2 regions of the Crossiella cryophila genome follow, and region 2 is predicted to be linked to the other one. Evidence: riboswitches for the same ligand, from Rfam matches in the RefSeq annotation. Region 2 holds a riboswitch; the other holds the start of a gene.
What was found. A riboswitch is a leader RNA that binds a small molecule or an ion and turns the genes downstream of it on or off. The one in region 2 is predicted to bind cyclic di-AMP.
Positions count from the first base shown of each region.

Region 1: linked by a shared signal. The riboswitch ahead of HNR67_RS08020 (LysM peptidoglycan-binding domain-containing protein) and the one ahead of HNR67_RS46225 (C40 family peptidase) in region 2 are both predicted to bind cyclic di-AMP.

Region 1 is NZ_JACHMH010000001.1:1,693,897-1,702,281, forward strand. It holds gene HNR67_RS07995 (helicase-associated domain-containing protein) at 1-1,821, opposite strand, end outside; gene HNR67_RS08000 (hypothetical protein) at 1,894-2,079, shown strand; gene HNR67_RS08005 (NAD-dependent malic enzyme) at 2,194-3,588, shown strand; gene moaC (cyclic pyranopterin monophosphate synthase MoaC) at 3,615-4,100, shown strand; gene HNR67_RS08015 (molybdenum cofactor biosynthesis protein MoaE) at 4,079-5,026, shown strand; gene HNR67_RS08020 (LysM peptidoglycan-binding domain-containing protein) at 5,100-5,768, opposite strand; cyclic di-AMP (ydaO/yuaA leader) riboswitch at 5,788-5,927, opposite strand; gene HNR67_RS08025 (phosphatidylinositol-specific phospholipase C/glycerophosphodiester phosphodiesterase family protein) at 6,165-7,031, opposite strand; gene HNR67_RS08030 (AfsR/SARP family transcriptional regulator) at 7,165-8,385, shown strand, end outside.
Region 2 is NZ_JACHMH010000001.1:3,008,732-3,017,116, reverse strand. It holds gene HNR67_RS14115 (AfsR/SARP family transcriptional regulator) at 1-2,579, shown strand, start outside; gene HNR67_RS14110 (glycosyltransferase family 4 protein) at 2,564-3,700, opposite strand; gene HNR67_RS14105 (basic secretory protein-like protein) at 3,711-5,069, opposite strand; gene HNR67_RS46225 (C40 family peptidase) at 5,159-6,199, opposite strand; cyclic di-AMP (ydaO/yuaA leader) riboswitch at 6,214-6,365, opposite strand; gene HNR67_RS14095 (NYN domain-containing protein) at 6,668-8,041, opposite strand; gene HNR67_RS14090 (hypothetical protein) at 8,120-8,385, opposite strand, start outside.

The DNA of each region.
Region 1 (8,385 bases), 1.3 Mb from region 2:
CAGTCCGTCCAGCACTTCGGCCAGGCTCATCGGACTGACCAGCACCGTGGGTGCGATCCGGCGCAGGTCCAGCCGCTCGGCCGCCGCGCTGGCCAGCACCTCGGCCACCAGCACCGGGTCGTCGCAGCGCAGGAAGGACCCGGCCGCGCCACCGCGCAGCCGCCCGTGCCGCCTGGCCACGTCGTCGATCAGGTAGGTCAGCGACTGCGGCACCGGGGTGCGCGAGCGACTGCGGAACAACTCGTGCAGGTCGGCCGCGCTCCGCCCGGCGTCCAGCGCCCGCCGCGCGGTGGCCTCGGTGACCCGGTACACCGTGGCCCCGCCAGCCGACTCCACATCGGCGACCAGCGCGATGTCCGCGGCCAGATCGGCTTCCAGCGGTCCCGGCGCGACCACGGTCAGGTCGGCCTGCACCAGCACGTGGTCCACCGGCGCGGGCAGTGCCTCGGCCATCGCCTTGGCGGCCGCGATGGGCCCCTCGGTCAGCAGCGTGCGGCCCGGTCCGGCCAGCGCGTCCAGCGCGATCACGCCCAGCGCGGTGCCCTCGCCGACGGTCCACTCGACCAGGTCGTCACGCAGCCTGCCGCCACGCCGGGGCGCCCGCCAGGCCAGCACCGCGGCCAGCTGCCGGACGTCCTTGACGGTGGCGCCCGGCGGCAGGTCGGCCAGCAGGTCCAGCACCCGCCGCCGTTCCCTCGGCGCGACCGGGCGGCGCAGCTCCTCGCTGAGCACGCCCAGCGGCCGGTCCTTCTCGTCCCGGCGGCCGTAGAGGCCGGGCAGCCTCGGCAGGTCCAGCCAGGTCTGGGCCAGCGTGGCCCAGCGGTGCTCGGGCGTGCCGACCAGCCAGGTGTCGGCCAGCGTGGTGGGCACCCACTCCGGCTCGTTGCCCTCGCTGTCGCCGACCAGGCCGGCGCCGACCACCAGTTCGGCCAGCAGCCCCGCCCTGCGCTCCTCGACCTCGATCTCCTTGGCCAGCCTGCGCAGCTCGCGCACGCCCAGCCCGCCGGAGCGCAGCACCGGCGGTGGCTCCTCGCTCCAGAACCCGATCAGCGCCTCGACCTGGCGGCCCAGCTCCATGGCCGCCCCGGCCGCGGTCGAGTCCACCGTGGACAGCGGGTACCCGCCGGTGTCCAGCCGCGGTTCGGTCACCTCTACGGCGCGGAAGGCCCGGTCCCCGCGCAGCGCCAGCCCGACCTGCCTTGGCAGCTCCACGGTCTCGGCGTCCCTGCGCAGCAACAGGCCGCGGGCGAGCAGCTTCTGCACCGGGTTGCGGGCCCGCTCCAGCGGCACCACCACCCCGGCGTCCTTGGTTCGCCCGGTCGGCTGACCACTGGCCAGGGTCTCCAGCAGCTTGCGCTCGCCCTCGTCCAGCCGGTCCAGCAGCGCGGGCAGGTCCACCTCGTCCAGCTGCGGGTCCGGCCGCCCCAGCCCGGCCGGGAACAGTGTCACCGCCTCGGTGGCCGCAGGCGGCACGCACAGCGCGGCATCCGGCCCCCAGGCCAGCGCGCGGGAGCGCAACAGCTCCACCGCGGCCTTGGCCGCCCTGACCGGCACACCCTTGCCGAGCAGCGCGGACACCTCGGTCAGCGGCCGCGGCCCGAGGTCGGCCCCGGCCAGCAGCAACGCCTCCAGCACGGTCAGCGTGAAGGAGTCCAGGTCCTCGCAGGCCCTGGCGATGGAGGCACGGATGCCGGCGCGGGTGGCCAGCACACTGGTGTCGCCGGGGGAGGGCGTGGCCAGGTCGGGGCGGGCGCGCAGCAGGGCCGCGAGCCTCGTCTCGTCCTGCGCGCGCAGCCACGCGGCGAGTGAAGGACCGGACATCCCCTCCACGGTATCTGCCCGGACCGGATCGTCGGGCACACTATGGCGCGTACGACGACAGAGGAGGATGACGTGTCCAAGGCCGAGCGCCACGCGGATCGGATCGAACCCACCTGGCCGGAGGGTCCCTCCGAGAAGGAGCACGCGGTCAGCGAGCTCGTCAGCCACCTCCAGGGCGCGCAGTCGCCGTTCGGCGAGGTGAGCTTCCCGTTCGAGTCGGTGCCCTACAGCCACCCGACCACGGTGATCAACAAGTAGCTGTGCCGTAGTTCACGCGGCTCGGAACGAATTCAGCCTTTCCGAGCCGCGTGCGTACTTTAAGTAACCCGGGACTACGCTCATCGGTTGAAAGCGTTGTCTTGGAGGCCACCAATGCCGGTTCCTGGTCCTGGGTACTCGATCACCGTCCGCCTTGAGGCGCCGCCGTCGGCGAGCGCGGCCGGCGACATGGCCAGTGCGGTCGGCCGGGTGGGTGGCGTGATCACCGCCTTCGACGTGGTCGAGTCGCACAACGACCGGGTCATCGTCGACATCACCTGCAACGCCATCGGCGCCAACCACGTCACCGACATCACCGACGCGCTGGCGCTGCTGCCGGGGGTGAAGGTCCGCAAGATCTCCGACCGGACCTTCCTGATCCACCTCGGCGGCAAGCTGGAGATCGCCTCCAAGATCCCGCTGCGCAACCGGGACGACCTCTCCCGCGCCTACACCCCCGGGGTGGCCAGGGTCTGCCAGGCCATCGCGGCCAACCCCGAGGACGCGCGCCGGCTGACCATCAAGCGCAACACCGTCGCCGTGGTCACCGACGGCTCCGCCGTGCTGGGCCTCGGCAACCTCGGCCCGGAGGCAGCGCTGCCGGTGATGGAGGGCAAGGCGGTGCTGTTCAAGAAGTTCGCCGGCGTGGACGCCTGGCCGGTCTGCCTGGACACCCAGGACACCGAGGAGATCATCCGCGCGGTGGAGCTGATCGCCCCGGTCTACGGCGGCATCAACCTGGAGGACATCGCCGCGCCGCGCTGCTTCGAGATCGAGGCCCGGCTGCGCGAGAAGCTGAACATCCCGGTCTTCCACGACGACCAGCACGGCACCGCGATCGTGGTGCTCGCCGCGCTGCGCAACGCGTTGCGCGTGGTCGGCAAGGAGATCTCCGACACCAAGATCGCGGTCTGCGGGGTCGGCGCGGCCGGTTCGGCCATCATCCGGTTGCTGCTCAAGCAGAAGCCGGGCGACATCATCGCGGTGGACGTGGACGGCATCGTGCACCCCGGCCGCGAGGGCATGGACCCCAACCTGCAGTGGGTGGCCGACAACACCAACTCCGGCCAGGTCACCGGCAGCCTGCACGACGCGCTGGTCGGCGCGGACGTGTTCATCGGGGTCAGCGCGCCCAACCTGTTCGGCGCCGAGCAGGTGGCCACCATGGCCTCCGACGCCATCGTGTTCGCACTGGCCAACCCGGACCCGGAGATCGACCCCCTCGAAGCCCAGCAGCACGCCGCCGTGGTCGCCACCGGCCGCAGCGACTACCCGAACCAGATCAACAACGTGCTGGCCTTCCCCGGCGTCTTCCGCGGTCTGCTCGACGCCAACGCCAAGACCATCACCGACGAGATGCTGGTGGCCGCGGCCGGTGCGATCGCCGACGTGGTCGCGCCGGAGCGGGTCAACGCCTCCTTCATCGTGCCCAGCGTCTTCGACACCACCGTCGCGCCCGCGGTGGCCGAGGCCGTGCGCAAGGCAGCCGGATCGGCCGTGGCGGGCTGAACCGGTCAACGGCCTAGCATTCGCTTGTGAGCGAACGCGGTGAGCTGACCCACGTCGATGCGGCCGGGGCGGCCCGGATGGTGGACGTCTCCGGCAAGGAGATCACCAGCAGGGTCGCGGTGGCCTCCGGCGTGCTGCGCACCACCGCCGAGGTGGTCGAGCTGCTGCGCCGGGACGGACTGCCCAAGGGCGACGCGCTGGCGACCGCGCGGATCGCCGGGATCATGGGCGCCAAGCGCACCCCGGACCTGGTGCCGCTGTGCCACCCGATCGCGCTGTCCGGGGTCAGGCTCGACCTGGCGCTGGGCGAAGCCGAGGTGGTGATCACCGCGACGGTGCGCACCACCGATCGCACCGGGGTGGAGATGGAGGCGCTCACCGCGGTGGCCGTCGCCGGGCTCACCCTGCACGACATGGTCAAGGCGGTGGACCCGGCCGCGGTGCTCGACGCCGTGCGGGTTGACCGCAAGGAGGGTGGGAAGACGGGACTATGGACGAGACCGCAGCCGTGAACCCGCGCAGCGCCAGGGTGATCACCGCCTCCAATCGGGCCAGCAGCGGGGTGTACGCCGACCGCACCGGCCCGGTCATCGTGACCTGGCTGCGCGAGCGCGGCTTCTGGGTGCCCGAGGCCGACGTGGTGCCCGACGGCGATCCGGTGGGCCAGGCCCTGCGCAAGGCGGTCACCGAACGGGTCGACGTGGTGATCACCACCGGCGGCACCGGCATCAGCCCGACCGACCGCACGCCGGAGGCCACCAGGGCGGTGCTCGACTACGAGGTGCCCGGCCTGGCGGACGCGATCAGGGCCGCCGGAGCGCCCGCGGTCCCCACAGCGGCTCTCTCGCGCGGGCTGGCCGGGGTGGCCGGTCGGACCCTCGTGGTGAACCTTCCGGGCTCCACGGGCGGTGTGCGGGACGGTCTGGGGGTACTCGAGGGCGTGCTGGACCACGCGGTGAGCCAGCTTCGCGGCGGCGATCACACCCCCGGCGGGCTCCCGCAGGCGGGTCCGGCGGCCGCGGTGCTGCGCGCCGAGGTCACCGAGGACCCCGTTGACGTGGAAGAACACGCCCGCCTGGTGACCCACCCCGCCGCGGGCGCGGTGGTCACCTTCGCCGGTGTGGTCCGCGACCACGACGAGGGCCGCGGCGTGACCGAGCTGGAGTACACCGGCCACCCCAGCGCGGCCGAGGTCATCGCCGAGGTCGCCGCCGAGATCGCGCTCCGGCACCAGGGCGTCAGGGCCATCGCGGTCAGCCACCGGATCGGCCAGCTCAAGATCGGCGACGCCGCACTGGCCTGCGCGGTGGCCGGCGAACACCGCAAGGAGGCATTCGCCGCCTGCGCCGACCTGGTCGACGAGGTCAAGCGCCGCCTGCCCATCTGGAAGCGCCAGCTCTTCACCGACGGCGCCGAGGAATGGGTCAACTGCCCCTGAACGAACACGAAACCCCCGGTCGCCACGTGAACGACCGGGGGTTTCGCGGAGCGTGCCTAGCGAGTCGCCAGACTCACTTCACGTCGAGCTGCTGGCCCGGGAAGATCAGGTCAGCGTTCTTGACGATGTCCTTGTTGCGCTCGAACAGCGCCTTCCAGCCACCGTTCACCTGCAGCTTCTGCGCGATGGTGGACAGCGTGTCACCCGCGACGACGGTGTAGTCAGCACCGTTGCGCTCGGTGGCGACCGGAGCGGACTGCACCGGCGCGGCCGGCTTGATGACCGGCTTGACCGCGACAGGCTTGGGAGCAGCCTGCTTCTTCACGACCGGCTTGACAGCAGCGGGCTTCGGGGCCGGCTTGGCCACGTTGCCCTTGACGCCGGCGCGCTTGCCACAGTGCGGCCACGGGCTGGTGCCACGAGCCGCGAACAGGCGCTCGGCGACCGCGATCTGCTGGGCCTTGGAAGCCTGGTGGGCGTACGGCGCGTACTGGCCGCCACCGTTGGAGAGCCAGGTGCCACGGTCGAACTGGAGACCACCGTAGTAGCCGTTACCAGTGGCGATGTTCCACCGGCCGCCGCTCTCGCACTGAGCGATAGCGTCCCAGTTCACGCCACTCGCAGCGCTTGCGGTACCAGCCACGGCCATCGGGGCGGCCACGACGGCACCGGCCACGACAACGCGGGCCACGGTGCGGGTGATGTTGGACTGCTTGCGGTGCTTGCCTCGGTAAGAAGCCATTTCCCTCTCGCCAACCGCGCCTACGAGGTGAGCTGTCGGGTTCGGACCGATCGTGCTGGCCCGGCCGGCTCGCACCGGCTTCACCCCAAGGACGCTGAGTGCTCGTCCGGAAGGTGGTTCCCCCGTCCCTGTCCAGTTGCAGTTTCGCTCGGGGTTTGGTCGGGAACCCGCTTGGACAGGGCTTGGCGCTACAGGTTCCCGTCGTGCTGGCCGGTTCGGGGCCGACCGAGAAGCGACCGTACGTAACCCAGCAGGGGTCCGCCAAACCTTCTGGACTGTGACCGTAGTCACTGTAACGTTTGGCGAAGTTCTGCGATGTCGGGTGTCGCGCCAGGTCAGCCCGCCGTTACCGCGCCGTGTCCTTACCGAGATCAATCACCGTCGGTGAGGCGTGGCTCACCCCGTAGCGGCACCCGAGTGACCCCGTAGGAACGCGGAGAGTCCCGCAAGATCATCGGTATTGAGGTGATCCACCCCGGCCGCCGCCAGCTCCCGCCAGAGCGCCGCACGGGCCGGGCCCGCCGCGTCCGGGGTCGCCCAGAATCGGAGCCGCTGCCCGCCCGCGTGCACCCGCTGGACCAGTTCCCGCAGCTTGGCCCGCTCGGCGGCCGGCATCTCGCCCACACCCTGCCAGGCGAACAACTTCGTCCAGTTGTCGGACACCAGCGGCGCCAGCTTCGGATCCGCACCGGGTCCGAGGTCGTTCGGATCGGTGAGGCGTCCGTCATAGAAGGCCAGTCGATCCCGCTGACCAGCCATAACGGCGCGCGGGCGATCGCCGGAGATGACCGCGGTCACAGCTCCGCGCAGCACGAACCCGTGCAGGTACCGGCTGAACAGCCAGGAGTACCGCGGCGATCGCAGCACCCGGTCCAGCTCCGCGTACACCGCCACCCCGTTGGTCTTGATGTCCACCAGCAGCTGGAACAACCCACTCCGCCCCGGATAAACGCGGCCGCCATTGGCCAATGCCCGCTTCCGCAACGGCTCCAGGTACAGCGCCTGCAGGGTCCGCTCCGGCCGCAGGTCCCCGGGGTCGTGCCCGACCAGCAGCGCCCCGTCCACCAGGTAGATGTCCGCCTCGACACTGGTGAACCCGTGCTCCAGCGCGTCCAGCAACGGCCGCCCGTGCTCGTAGTCGTTGTGCGCGTGCGCCTGTGCGAGGGGCTTGACCCGCCCCGCCGCCCCGGCCTGCGCCACCGACCCGCCCAGCAGCCCGGCCACCGCCAGGAGCGCCAGTCCCGCCCGCAATCCGATCCGCACACGAACCTCCCGAGTGAGTGTGGGGCGGAAAGTAAAGCGGACGAACGACCGGCTGGTGAACGGGGACCGGCCGGTTGATTGCCGTGCCAGGGACATCCGGCCGTGCGACCATCGGCCGGGGCAGGGGGACCGCATGGGACCGGAGATCGAGTTTCGGGTGCTCGGACCGCTGGAGGTCCGGGTCGGCAGCGCGCCACTGGTGATCGGCGCGGCCAAGCAGCGGGTGCTGCTGGCCGCGTTGCTGTTGCAGGCAGGCGATGAGGTCCGGTTCGAGGAGCTGACCGGCACGCTGTGGGAGTTCGCGCCGCCCGCCAACCCGCGCGCCGCACTCCATACCTATGTGCGCCGCCTGCGCCAGGCCCTGCCGGGGCCGGACCTGATCACCACCACCGAACGCGGCTACCGGGTCGACCTGACCCCGGAGCAGCTGGACCTGTTCCGCCTGCGTGGCCTGATCACCGGCGCGGAACGGGCCCGCGCCGCCGAGGACGCCGATTCCGAGCGCGCCTGCCTGGCCGAGGCACTGGAGCTGTGGCGCGGCCCGGTCCTGTCGGACATCCGGTCGGAACCGTTGCGCCGGACCGACGCGGCCCGGCTGAGCGAACAGCGCCTGGTGCTGCTGGAGCGCCGGATCGAGCTGGACCTGGACCTGGGCAGGCAGCGCGAGCTGATCGGCGAACTGACCGAGCTGACCACCCAGCACCCGCTGCGCGAACGCTTCTGGGAACAGCTGCTGCTCGCCCAGGTCCGCGACGGCAGGCAGGCCGAGGCCCTGCGTGCCTTCGGCCGGATCAGCGCACTGCTGAAGGCGGAACTGGGGGTGCGGCCCGGCGCCGCGCTGCGTGCCCTGCACGAGGCGATCCTGCGCGCGGACACCTCTCTCTATAGGCGCGCGAAGCGCAGGCCCGCGCCACCCGGCCCGGTACCGGCCCAACTCCCCGCCGACATCCCCGACTTCATCGGCCGGACCGCCCTGGCCGAACAGATCGGCGCCGCCCTCACCGGCTCCGGTCTGGCCGCCCTGTCCGGCCCGCCGGGCGTGGGCAAGACCGCACTGGCCGTGCACACCGGGCACCGCCTGCGCGAGCACTACCCGGACGGCCAGCTGCACGTGAACCTGCGTGGCTACGCCCCCGAACCCGCGCTGGCCCCGGAGCAGATCCTGGCCAGGTTCCTGCGCGCGTTGGGCGTCCGGCCGGAACAGGTGCCGATCCGGGTCGAGGCGCAGACCGCGCTGTACCGCCGCCTGCTGGCCGACCGCAAGGTGCTGGTGCTGCTGGACAACGCGGCCGACCCGGCCCAGATCGCCCCGCTGCTGCCCGAGTCCCCCGGCTGCGCGGTGCTCGTGACCAGC
Region 2 (8,385 bases):
CACTGCGCGAACGCCACTGGGCCCAGCTCATGCTCGCCCTGACCAGGGCGGGCCGCCAGGCCGAGGCGCTGCAGACCTACCAGGCCGCCACCGGCGTGCTGGCCGACCTGCTCGCCGTCCGCCCCGGCGCCGAACTGCGCGCCCTGCACCAGGCCATCCTCACCGAGGCGGTCCCGCCGCCCGGCCCGCCACCCCGCCGCGGCCTGCCCATCCACCAGCTTCCGTTGGACATCAACGATTTCGTCGGCCGCGCGGACCTGGTCGAGGCCATCACCGGCGCACCAGCGGGCACCACGGTGGTCTACGGCCAGCCCGGCGTCGGCAAGACCGCGCTGGCCGTCCACATCGGACACCTGCTCAAGGACCGCTACCCCGACGGCCAGCTCTACGTCGACCTGCGCGGCTACTCCCCCGGCGAGAAACCCACCCCCTTCGCCGTGCTGGCCCGTTTCCTGCGTGCCTTCGGCCTGGCCGAGTCCGAGATCCCGCCGACCGAACCCGGCCGGGCCCGGCTCTACCAGTCCCTGCTCGCCGAGCGCCGCTTCCTGGTCCTGCTGGACAACGCCGCCGACGCCGCCACCGTCGCCCCCCTGGTCCCCACCGGCCCGCACTGCCGCACCCTGATCACCAGCCGCGGCGTCATCCCCGGCCTGCCCGAATGCCGGCGCATCACCCTGGACGTGCTCAGCCCCGCCGAGGCCACCACCCTGCTCACCCGCACCCTTGGCCGGGACCTGGTCCAGGCCCAGCCCGCCGCGGCCACCCGCCTGGCCGACCTCTGCGCCCGCCTCCCGCTGGCCCTGCGGGTGGCCGCGGCCAACATCGCCGTCCTGCCGGTCCCCGACCTGGCCGAGTACCTGCACCGGCTGCACGAGCCCGACCGCCTCGGCGAACTGGCCATCGAGGACGACCAGGACACCGCGGTCCGCCGCGCCTTCGAGCTGTCCTACCGGACCCTGTCCACCGCGGCGCGGCGGATGTTCCGGCTGCTCAGCGTGGCGCCGGGCGCCGACCTCGCCGAGCCGGAGGCGAGCGCGCTGGCCGAGGCACCCGCGGCGCCGCTGCTGCGCGAACTGGCCGACGCGCACCTGCTCGATGAGTACCGGCCCGGCCGCTACCGCAGCCACGACCTGCTCCGGCTCTTCGCCACCGAACAGCACCAGGCCGAGGACAGCCCGGCGGAGCGGGCCGCGGCGCGGCGACGATTGCTGGCGCACTGCCTGGGCGTGCTCGTCCAGCTGCAGCACTTCCTCTACGGCCCGGCGACCGAGACCGCGCTCGACGACTGGGCACCCCCACCCGCCCGGCTCACCCTGGGTACCCCGGCCGAGGGCGTCGCCTGGTTCGAGACCGAGTTCGCGACCCTGCTGGCGATGCACGCCAGGGCGGCCAGGACCGACCCGGCGGGGGCCGCGCTGCTCGGCATCGCCATGCTCAGCCAGCTCTACGTGCACTTCCGGCAGGACGAGCGCGCCCCGATCGCCGAACTGACCGCCCAGGCGGCGGAGGCGGCCGGGAACCGCAGGGCGCTGGCCGACGCGCTGGCCGCCTGGAGCGAGGCACTGCTCTGGCAGAGCGACTACCGCGCCAGCGTGCGGCGGGCCGCGATGGCCAGGACGCACTACGCCGCGCTCGGCCTGCTCGTCGGCGAGAGCATCGCGCTGACCCGGATCGGCCACGCCCGCGGCCTGGCAGGCCAGCTCTCGGTCTCCGGCGAGTACCTCGAGCGGGCGCGCCTGGCGGCGATCCGGGCGGGCTCGCGGCTGGCCGAGGCCAACGCGCTGGCCCATCTCGGCGCGGTCGGCCTGCGGCAGGGGCGGCTCGCCGAGGCCGCGGCGGCGATGTCCGCCGCGCACAAGCTGTCGACGGAGATCGGGGCGATCGGCGTGCAGTCGCTCTACCTCAACGACGTCGGCGACCGGGAACTGCACGAGGGGCAGCCGGCACTGGCCGTGCGGAGTCTGCGGCGGGCCCAGGAGCTACGCCGGGAACTCGGGTTCGCCGCGCAGGAGACCCTCGGCGCCGGCATGCTCGCCGAGGCCTACGCCGAACTCGGCGACTACCCGAACGTCCGCCACCAGCTCGATCTGATGCACGCCGACCCAGACCCGGCCAGCCACCGGATGAACCTGCCCTACGCCCGGTACGCCGAGGGCCTCGCGGAGTACCGGCAGGGCCGGTCCCGGTTGGCCATCGAGCACCTCACCGCCGCCTTCGACCTCGCGGTGCCGCTGCGGCAACACAACGAGCAGGTCCGCGCGCTGACCGGACTCGCCCTGGCCCACCTGGACCTGGCCGAACCCGCCGAGGCCAGGCGGCACAGCACCGAGGCGGTCGCGCTGGCCCGGCGCACCCAGCAGGAGGGCTTCGCGGCCAGGGCGCTGCTGGTGCTGGCCAGGACCGAGATCCGGCTGGGGGCGTTCGACGTGGCGACCGGGCACGCGGCGGAAGCGTTGTCCGCCTTCCAGCACATGGGGCACGAACGCGGCGAGGCGGAGACCCTCGCCCTGCTCGCCGAACTCGGCGCGGCCCAGCCCTCGGGGCAGCCCCCAGCGGCCGCCGCTCACCCGTCCAGATAACCCGCCAGCCGCGCCCCAGCCGCGTCCCAGCGCCAGGCCCGCCGCATCCACTCCCGCCCGGCCCGCCCCATCGCGGCCGCCAGCTCCGGGTCCAGCAGCAACCGGGTCACCGACTCCGCCACCGCGCGCACCGAACGCGGGTTGACCACATGCCCGGTCACCCCGTCCCGCACCGTCTCCGGCGCACCGCCGGAATCACCGGCCACCACCGGCAAACCGCTGGCCGCGGCCTCCAGGAACACCAGGCCCAGGCCCTCCACGTCCAGGCCGAAGCCGCGGTTGCGGCAGGGCAGGGCGAAGACGTCGGCCGCGGCGTAGTAGGCGGGGGTCTCGCTGGGCGGGATGTGGCCCGCGAAGATCACGTGTTCGTCCACTGTGGACTGTTGGGCGAGGGCACGCAGGCGTTTGCGGTACGGGCCGGCGCCGACCAGCAGCAGTTTGGCGCCGGGCACCCTGGCCCTGATCCGGGGCAGCGCGTGGATCAGGGTGTCCTGGCCCTTGCGCGGGGCCAGCCGGGACAGGCACAGCACCACCGGCGCGCTGCCGAGGTTGTGCCTGCGGCGGATCTCCTGGCGGGCAACGGAATCCGGCCGGTAGTAGGTGGCGTCCACGCCGGCGGGCAGGTGTTCCAGGGCGGCCAGCGGGCCGAAGGCGGAGGCGATGGCGGCCCTGGTGTAGCGGCTCACGCAGGTGACCACGTCGGCCGCGGCGCCGATCCGGCGCAGTGCCCAGCGCGCGCCGGGGAACATCGACCAGCCGACCTCGTGCCCGTGGCTGCAGGCCACCACCCGGCGCGCCCCGGCCGAGCGCAACCGCGCGGCCAGCAGCCCCAGCGGGGCGGCCGCGCCGAACCACACCGAGGTGCAGCCCTCGGCCCGCAGGATGTCCGCGGCCCTGGCCACCACCTCCGGTTCGGGCAGCAGCACCGGCGAGGCGTGCCGCACCACCGGGAACGGCTGGGCGGCGTCGAACTCCGCGGCCGAGGCGGGCGGGCCGTCCCAGCCGGGTGCGTAGACCACCAGCCGGTCCGCCGGCAACGCGGTGGCCAGTGAGTGCAGGTACGCCTGGATGCCACCGGGACGTGGCGGGAAGTCGTTCGTGACCAACAGGGTGCGGCGCACGAGGCGAACCTTAGCCGTAGGTCTTGCGCAGGAACTCCCGCCAGCCCGCGACGAGTCTGGCCCGGTCCACGCCCAGCACCTCGCGCAGCATCCGGTCCTGGCCCGCGGTGTCGGTCTGCCCGGCCCTGGCCAGCCGCCGGTACAGCTCCACCAGCGTGGCCTCGCCGTGGCGTTCGGCGATGTGCGTGGTCAGCGACCAGGACGACTGGTAGGCCACGTCCAGTTTCTGGCCGCCGGAGCGGAAGTCGGCGTCGGCTGGCAGGTCCAGCTGGCCGTTCTCGGCGCGGACCCGGCGGGTCAGGTCGGGGGCGGCCTCGGTGGGCGCGATGCCCGACCCGCGGTAGCCCACGTAGTCGGCGAAGCCCTCCAGCAGCCACATCGGCGCGCCGTCCACGGTGGCGGCCCTGGCGGCCACGTGGGTGATCTCGTGCCGCAGCACCACCCGCAGCGCGCTGGCCGAGAGGCGGGTGGCGGTCTTGGGGTTGAACACGATCCGGGCGCCCTCGACCAGCTGCTGCTCGTGGTCCACCCGGTCGGCCAGGGCGACCGCGGCGATGGAGTCCACCGCGAACTCCGAGCCGACCATGGCCTGCAGTTCCCTGGTGGTCTCCGGCAGCACCACGACCACCCGCTGCGACCACTCCCGGCCCCACACCTCGCTGACCGCGCGCACCGCCGCGTCCAGCTCCTTGGCCACCCGCTGGGCCAGTGCCTGGTTGGCCCGGTGGCCCAGCACGATGCCGGAGTTGGTGGTCAGCACCAGGCAGGGGCCGAAGTCCCACGGGCCGCGCCAGGTGCGCCTGCCCTGGGCCTCCAGCGCGGAGTCGGAGGTCAGGTACCAGCTGTCGCCGTAGCGGGCGAACAGGTAGCCCATCGGCCGGGTGGTGGCCACCGCGTCGCCGCCGCCCAGGGCGTAGCTCAGCTCCACCCTGGGCGCGAACAGCTCCTCGGCGTCGGGGGCGTAGGAGGTGAGCCCGGAAGTGCCGAGGGCCTCGGCCGGTTCGAGGTGGTAGCGCCAGCTGCTCAGCGGCACGCCGGCCAGGTTGACGAACAGGTTGCGCTGCGCGGTGGCGAAGGCCGAGTCGGCGTTGGGGTCCAGGGTGGCCAGGAAGGTGGTCTCGTCCCGGCGCAGGATCGCCTCGGCCCGGCGGCGCATCAGCTCGGACACGGCCGCGGCGCGCGGGGCCTCCGCGGTGGTGGCCGGGGCCTCCGGCGGGACCGGGCGGCCCGCCGCGTCCAGCGTGGTGACCTGGGGCTGCGGGTCGACCACATCGCGGGCCTGCGGGGTGGCGACCACGGCGAGCCCAGCAAGCAGCACGGCGGCCACCGCGGCGACCAGCCAGCTCCTGTACCGGCCAACCCCGGACACAGCTGCATCCTAGGGCCGGACAGGCCGCGGGGCCGACACCCGATCGGTGACGGCCCCGCGGAAAAAACGGACTTACCTGGACGAGTGGCTCAGGAGCCGACCCCGACCCGGCGGACCGCGACGATGCCGCTCTGCAGCGGGGCGATCTTGACCACGTCGCCGGTGGTGGGCGCGTGCACCATCTTGCCGTTGCCGACCGAGATGCCGATGTGGCCCTTGTAGGCGACCAGGTCGCCCGGCTGGATGGCGCTGATCGGCACCGCGGTGCCGATCCGGGCCTGCTGCGAACTGGATCGCGGCAGCTCCATGCCGACCTGCCGGTAGGCCCAGTAGATCAGGCCGGAGCAGTCGAAGGTGTTGGGACCCTCGTCGCCGTAGACGTACTTCGAGCCACGCTTGCTCAGCGCCTTCTCCAGCGCCGCGCCCGCGATCCCGCTGTTGCCGGGGATGTTGATGACCGAGTTGTCCTCGGGCCCCTTGAGCTTGTTCCGCTCGTCCTGGGTGAGCTTGTCGTACTGCGCCTTCACCTTGGACCGGCGGGTCTCCAGCTCGGCCCGGCGCTTGTCCAGCTCGGTGGTGATGCGCTTGGCCTCGTCAGTGGCCTTCTGCGCGCGGTCCTTGGCGTCCACCGCGCGCTTGCCGGCGTCCTCGGCCTGCTTGATGGTGGCGTGCAGCTTGTCGATGGCGTCCTTGTTGTCGCCAGCGAGCATGTCCAGCAACGCCATCTTGTCCAGGAACTCATTCGGCGAACGCGACATCAGCAGCGCGCTGAGCTGGTTCAGCCGCGCGCCCTCGAAGTCGGCGGAGGCCATCTTGTCGACGTCCCCGCGGAGCTGCCGTTCCTGCTCGCGGGCCAGGGCGCCGAGCTTGCTGGCTTCCTCGGCCTCCTTGTTGGCCTTCTCCAGGTCGGCGTTCTTCTTGTTGAGGTCGTCCTTGGCCTCGTGCAGGGATTCCGCGATCTTCTCGGTTTCCTTGGACATTTCCTGGAGCTGCTTCATCGCCTCGGAGGCGTTGGCGGGCAGTTCCGGGTCGGCCAGCGCGGGGGTCGTCGGCGCGAGGCCGACGGCGACCACAACTGCGGAGGCCGCGAGGGCCCCGCGCATCGTGCGCTTGAGTCGATGCGACGCCACGTGGCGTACTACTCCTTCGTGCTCGCTACCGCTTACCGGGTTAGCTGACGGGTTCGGGCCCGAAGTCGCCCTACGCGCGGCGCCCAGGTACAGGCCCGCCCGATTCACCCCAACTGCCTGGGTCCCCGGTTCGGCCCCCGACAAGCCGATTCGGCGGTGTCTCGCGGTGTCGCCCTCGGTTGGACGACGGTCCGCCGCGAGATCTCGGACAGGTTACGAGTAGTGAGGCCCCCAGTCCACCGCCGCGGGGCGGCCGATGTTCGGCCGTGACCCGGCCGCCCGATCGGACTAGTTACCCAGCGACACAACAGCGCTGTGTAATCACTCACCATATTCAGCGCGACCTGCGGTGTTGCCGTTCCCTAGAGATCAACTGTCAATACCCACCGACACGGTCCGTTCCTGGTTGCAACCCGGTTCACCCGAGAAAAGTGACGAGCGCCACACGCCAACCGCGTATGTGCGCGCTCACACCCGGCCCAACCTGGCCAGCAACACCGCCGAGGGCACCGGGTGCGCGCCCCGGCGGCGGATGGAATCGGCCACCGCGCGGTCGGAGGTCACCACGACCACCGGGCGACCCTCCGGCTCGGCGGTGACCAGGGCCCTGATCACGTCGTCGGCGAGCACGCCGGGATCGCTGAAGAGCACCCGCACCCCGCGCGGCGCCGAGGTGGGCACCGCGACCACGCCGGCGCCGTCGAAGACCAGCGTGACCTCGGCCCCGGTGCGCGCGGCCAGCACCGCGAGCTGGTGCACCAGCCGGTCCCGCTGCTCGGAGAGGGTCAGCTCGGGGTAGCCGGTCTTGGTGACGTTGTAGCCGTCCACCACCAGGTGCACGGTGGGCAGCGCCAGCAGCCGGTCCAGTGCGGCCGGATCCTCCACCCGGCCGACCGCGCCGGTGGCCGGGGTGGCCCCGCGCACGGTGTCGGCCGGCCGCGGCCCACTGCCGCCGAGGGCGAGTTCCCGGCGCAGGCCGGTGACCGCGCCGGCCAGGGTGTCCACCAGCAGGCCGAGCCGGACCTCGTCGGCCTGGCGGGCCTCCCTGGCGGACTGCCTGGCCACCTCGGCCTCGGCCAGCGCGCGACCGGCCTTGACCCGCTCGGTGTCGGCGCGTTCGCGTTCCTTGTCCCGTTCGGCGGTGATCGCGGCGACCACCGCCTCGGTCTCGCCGTGTCCCTTGGTCAGCGCGGTCCTGGCCGCCTCGGCCTCGTCCTTGGCCTGACGCAGTTTCACGCCCTGCTCGCGGAGGCGTTTGCGCAGCCGGTCCAGTTCGGCCTCGCCCTCCTGCCGGACCCGCTCGGCCGCGCCCCTGGCCTCGTCCAGTTCGGCGCGCATCCTGGCCAGTTCGGCCTCCAGGCGCTCGATCCGGGACACGCCGGCGTCGCGTTCGGAGCGCAGCTGGGCGTCCACCGAGCGCCGGGCGACCAGCTCCACGTGCAGTGGCGCGGCCGGATCGGCCAGCAGCACGGCCGCGGCCGCGGTGGCCACCGGATCACCGGGGGCCAGCTCCAGGGTGCTGGGCCGGTGCTCCCGGCACCACTGCACCACCGCGTTGCGGAAGACCGCCGAATCCCGCAGCGCGGCCAGCAGCGGACCGGTGCCCAGCTTCGCCCGCTTGGCCGGGGCGAACCGGGCCACCGGCCGCAGTGGCTGCGGGATGTCGAGCTGGGGCATGGTGCCCAGCGCCTCGGCGGACAACTCGGCGAGTCGCGCGCGGACGGCCTCGGGCAGAGCGTCGAACTCCACCTCGGGCTCCGGCGGCGGCGCACCGTCCACAGCGGACGGACCCGGATCGGGTTCCGGCCGGTCGTGGCTGGTCTGCGCGGGCAACGGGAACACCCGGATAAGGTTAGCCGTCGTCAGCGCCCCTGGCGCGCAGCCACCGTCACGCTCGGCGACGCTTGCACAACAAGCTGATCACGCCAGGGCCGGGACCGGGGTCCGCTCGGCCACCGGGGCCGGGATCTCGGCGGGCATGGCGAAGTACAGGCGCACCAGCTTCTCCGCCAGCGCGGCCAGCACCCTGGTCGGCAGTGCCCGCAGAACCGCGCGCACCGGCGCCACGTTCTCCTTGTCCAGCAGCAGCACCTGGTAGACGCCGAGCACGGTGTGCCGGGGCGCCCGGCGGATCCGCGCCACGGCCTCGGCCAGCTGCCCCGACAGGTATTCCCGGGCCTTGACCC